Regions from separate parts of the Streptomyces sp. NPDC056948 genome, predicted to be linked through region 2. Evidence: riboswitches for the same ligand, from Rfam matches in the RefSeq annotation. Region 2 holds a riboswitch; the other holds the start of a gene.
The links. Region 2 has a riboswitch for glycine ahead of gcvP (aminomethyl-transferring glycine dehydrogenase). Riboswitches for the same ligand answer to the same signal wherever they lie in the genome.
Positions count from the first base shown of each region.

Region 1 (2,447 bases), on a different contig from region 2:
CGGACAACCAGGCCCATGAACACCGGCTCACCGCCGCAAACCGACCGGGCCCACGGACACCGGCCCACCACCGCGAACAGACCGGCCCCAGGACACCGGCACACCGCCGCAAACCGACCGGGCCCACGGACACCGGCCCACCACCGCAAACCGACCGGCCCCAGGACACCGGCACACCGCCGCAAACCGACCGGGCCCACGGACACCGGCCCACCACCGCAAACCGACCGGGCCCACGGACACCGGCCCACCGGTCTGGGCGGTCAGCCCACGAAGCCGATGCGGCGCAGGGTGTTCGCCGCGTCGCGGTCGGCGAGGATCGCCGAGCCGCAGCCGGTGGGCAGTTCGCCCTGTTCCACCTCGCGCAGCAGGCGGGTGGTGGCCGCGCGGTGACGCAGGAACGCGTACCGCGAGACGCCGCGGCCGCGGTCGCGCTGGCCGGCCAGGGCCTGCTCGGGGGTGACGTCGAGCATCAGCAGGTGGAGCGTGCCGCCGCGGCGGCGGGCCTCGCGGGCGAGCCAGCGGCGGACCCAGGCCTGTGTGCCGCAGTCGTGCACGACGACGGCCTCGCCGTCGCGCAGGGCGCGGCGCAGCCCGGCGTAGTGGGCGAGACGGACGAGCGGGCGGTAGATCGCGTACGGCAGGGCGCGCGGCATCCGGCGGTCCCAGTGGTCGCGGGTGTCCTGGGAGTCGATGCGCCGGCCCGGCACGGTGCGCCGCATCAGCGTGGACTTGCCGCTGCCGGGCAGGCCCGTGACCACGACGATGTCGCGGGGGCCGAACAGCAGCGCGTGCGGGCCGCGGCCGGCGCGCTCGCGCAGATCGCGGACGACCGGCACCGGCTGCGGGCCGCAGGCCGCGCGCACCGGTGCGGCCGGCTGCTCGGGCAGCGCGATGCCCGATGTCGTGGCGTACGCGGTGGTCCTGTTCACCGTGATCGTCCTCCCCTGGGGCCAGGTACGGAGTCCCATGCCCGCCGAGTGTAAAGAGAAGGTAATGCCCGATGTCTCTGGTTTTAGTCCTCTTCCTGCAACAGGCCTGCTACAGGGTGGTCCCCCTGCCACCCCGCGACAATGCGTGCAATGATGTGCGCGCCAACTGCATACCGGCCGTTTGAATCCGCGCGGGAGAGTCCCCAGCACCGTCCGACGCTGGGGCGCCGAAGGAGCAAGTCCCTCCCTTGAATCTCTCAGGCCCCGTTACCGCGCGGGCGAGGCACATCTGAAAAGCGGGCCGCACCCTTCTCCGGAGTCCGGGGAAGCGGCGTGGCTCCACCCAAGGTGCAAGCCATTGACCTGCGCGGTCATGGCGAACCTCTCAGGTTCCGATGACAGATGGGGAGGAACGACCTCGCCCGTCATGCCCTTGGAGACGACCGACCGATGAGCAGTACAGGAGAACTCCGCCACACCGCGCTCGATGCCCTGCATCGTTCGCTCGGCGCGACGATGACCGACTTCGCCGGCTGGGACATGCCCCTGCGCTACGGCTCCGAGCGTGACGAGCACAACGCCGTGCGCACGAAGGCTGGGCTGTTCGACCTCTCCCACATGGGCGAGATCACCGTCACGGGACCGGGGGCCGCCGCGCTCCTCGACCACGCGCTGGTCGGCAACATCGGCGGGGTCAAGCCCGGCCGCGCCCGCTACACCATGATCTGCCAGGCCGACGGCGGCATCCTCGACGACCTGATCGTGTACCGGCTGGCCGAGGCCGAATACATGGTCGTCGCGAACGCCTCCAACGCCCAGGTGGTCCTGGACGCACTGGTGGAACGTTCCGCCGGCTTCGACGCCGAGGTGCGCGACGACCGGGACGCCTACGCGCTGCTCGCCGTACAGGGCCCGGAGTCCCCGGGGATCCTGAAGTCCCTGACCGACGCCGACCTCGACGGCCTGAAGTACTACGCCGGTCTGCCCGGCACGGTCGCGGGCGTCCCGGCCCTCATCGCCCGCACCGGGTACACCGGCGAGGACGGCTTCGAGCTGTTCGTGAAGCCGGAGCACGCCGTCGAGCTGTGGCAGGCCCTGACCAAGGCGGGCGAGGGCGCCGGTCTGGTCCCGTGCGGGCTGTCCTGCCGCGACACCCTGCGCCTCGAGGCGGGCATGCCGCTGTACGGGCACGAGCTGAGCACCTCCCTGACGCCCTTCGACGCCGGGCTCGGCCGGGTGGTGAAGTTCGAGAAGGACGGCGACTTCGTGGGCCGCGAGGCCCTGGCGGAGGCCGCCGCACGCGCCGAGCAGAACCCGCCCCGCGTCCTGGTCGGCCTCGTCGCCGAGGGCCGTAGGGTCCCGCGCGCCGGATACCCGGTCGTCACCGGCGGCGAGGTGATCGGCGAGGTCACCTCCGGCGCCCCCTCCCCCACGCTCGGCAAGCCGATCGCGATGGCGTACGTCGACCCCGCGCACGCGGCTCCCGGCACGCCCGGTGTGGCCGTGGACATCCGG
Region 1 covers NZ_JBHUQX010000239.1:5,023-7,469, forward strand. Annotated here, with positions in the region: gene ACFTZL_RS27420 (AAA family ATPase) at 264-932, opposite strand; glycine riboswitch at 1,115-1,215, shown strand; glycine riboswitch at 1,217-1,344, shown strand; gene gcvT (glycine cleavage system aminomethyltransferase GcvT) at 1,383-2,447, shown strand, end outside.
Region 1: linked by a shared signal. The riboswitch ahead of gcvT (glycine cleavage system aminomethyltransferase GcvT) and the one ahead of gcvP (aminomethyl-transferring glycine dehydrogenase) in region 2 are both predicted to bind glycine.

Region 2 (2,447 bases):
CGGGACGACCGGCCCGTGGTGGCGGAGCGGGAAGCGAAGTCGGTGTCGGTCGAGGACACCTACGACGTGGACATCCACGACCGGCTGCGGGTCGGGTTGGAGGTGCAGCGGCTCGCCGACCGCTGCGTCGGGCGGCTGCGCGGGGCCGGGCTGTCCGGGCGGACCATCGTGCTGAAGGTGCGGCGGTACGACTTCTCGACACGCACCCGGTCCGAGACGCTGCGGGGGCCGACGGACGATCCCGGGGTGATCCGTGAAGCGGCGGCCAGACTGCTGGAGTCGGTCGACACGACGGGCGGCGTGCGGCTGCTCGGAGTGGGTGTCAGCGGGCTCGCCGACTACACGCAGGAGGATCTGTTCGCGCAGGCGGCCGGGGAGCGGGCGGTCGCGGAGGGCCCGGTCGAGGAGCACGCCGCGGCGCCGGTCGAGGAGCAGCCCGCGCCGGCCGAGCGGCGGTGGCCCGCCGGGCACGATGTGCGGCACGCCGGGTTCGGGCACGGGTGGGTGCAGGGCAGCGGCCTGGGGCGGGTCACCGTTCGGTTCGAGACGCCTGACTCGGAGCCCGGGCGTGTGCGGACCTTCCGGGTCGACGATCCGGAGCTGGAGCCGGCGGATCCGTTGCCGCTGGTGTTACGAGAGCCCGAGGAGGGTCATGGGCCGGATGGTGACTCCGGGGGTGTGGGGCTGCGCTCCGCCGCCCCTTAGGGGGCTCGCCGGGGGCTTCAGGCCGTCTCGTCCGTGCCTGCCATTTTGCCGAACTCGTGGTCCTGGAGCGGGGGAGGGGCGGCGACGTCGAGGCCGTAGTGGTGGTAGAGCTGCAGTTCCTGCTCCGGGGAGAGGTGGCGGCCCACGCCGAAGTCGGGGGCGTCCTTGATCAGGGCGCGGTCGAAGGGCACGTGGAGGGCGCCGTCGATCAGTTCGCTGGGCTCGAGGGGGACGAAAGCGTCCCTGCTGAACAGACCGGTCCGTATGGCCGCCCACTCCGGGACGCCGGTTGCGTCGTCGAGGTAGACCTCGTCGATCGTGCCGATCCTGGTTCCGTTGCGGTCGAACGCCTTGCGGCCGATCAGGTTGCGCGGATCGATATCGGTTCGCACGGGCCCTCCACATGGTCGCAACTCATCCGTAACCCCTACAAAACGGCACAATCGAGGAGGCGGCCACTCGAAGGTTCGTGCGTCGACCGCGCTGGTAGGCTGACTACGGCTGCTGACCCCGTGCGGGAGAGTCCTCCAGACATCATCGGAGGCGCCGAAGGAGCAAATCCTCCCCGGAATCTCTCAGGCCCACGTACCGCACGGACGAGGTCACTCTGGAAAGCAGGGCGGATGTCACGGCTTCCGCTCTCACCGACGGTGAAAGCCGGAGGCCTTCGGGCGATCCGGTGAAGCTCTCAGGTTGACATGACAGAGGGGGAGGCCGTCCGGGTACCCGTGTCGTGGTGCCCCTCGAAGGTCGTGTCAGACCAGGAGGCCTCCGCATATGACCGCCCATCGCATTCCGCTCTCCGAGCTCGAAGAGGCAGTTCCCTTCGAGCAGCGCCACATCGGCCCCGACCACGAGGCGTGCGCCAAGATGCTCGCGCACGTCGGCTACGGCTCGCTGGACGAGCTCACGGCCGCCGCCGTGCCTGCCGTGATCAAGAGTGCCGAGGCACTGGATCTGCCGGGCGCCCGCAGCGAGGCCGAGGTGATCGCCGAGCTGCGCTCCCTCGCCGACCGCAACCAGGTCCTCGGCTCCATGATCGGGCTCGGCTACTACGGCACGTTCACGCCGCCGGTCATCATGCGCAACGTCATGGAGAACCCGTCCTGGTACACGGCCTACACGCCGTACCAGCCGGAGATCTCGCAGGGCCGGCTCGAGGCGCTGCTCAACTTCCAGACCATGGTCGCCGACCTGACCGGACTGCCGACCTCCGGCGCCTCCCTGCTCGACGAGGGCACCGCGGCGGCCGAGGCCATGGCGCTGTCGCGGCGGCTGGGCAAGAACAAGAAGGGCCTGTTCCTGGTCGACGCGGACGCGCTGCCGCAGACCATCGCCGTGATCGAGACCCGGGCCGAGCCGACCGGTGTCGAGGTCGTCGTCGCCGATCTCAGTGACGGCATCCCCGCCGAGGTCGCCGAGCGCGAGATCAACGGCGTGCTGATCCAGTACCCGGGCGCCTCCGGAGCCGTACGGGACATCAAGCCGGTCATCGACCAGGCGCACGAGCTCGGGGCGCTCGTCACCGTCGCCGCCGATCTGCTCGCGCTGACCCTGCTGACGTCGCCCGGTGAGCTCGGCGCGGACATCGCGGTCGGGACGACGCAGCGGTTCGGCGTGCCGATGGGCTTCGGCGGACCGCACGCCGGTTACATGGCCGTCGGGGAGAAGATGGCGCGCAGCCTGCCCGGGCGGCTCGTCGGGGTGTCCGTGGACGCCGACGGGAACAAGGCCTACCGGCT
Region 2 covers NZ_JBHUQX010000045.1:15,405-17,851, forward strand. Annotated here, with positions in the region: partial or broken gene ACFTZL_RS08540 (DNA polymerase IV) at 1-804, shown strand, start outside; gene ACFTZL_RS08545 (PRC-barrel domain-containing protein) at 723-1,097, opposite strand; glycine riboswitch at 1,211-1,306, shown strand; gene gcvP (aminomethyl-transferring glycine dehydrogenase) at 1,483-2,447, shown strand, end outside.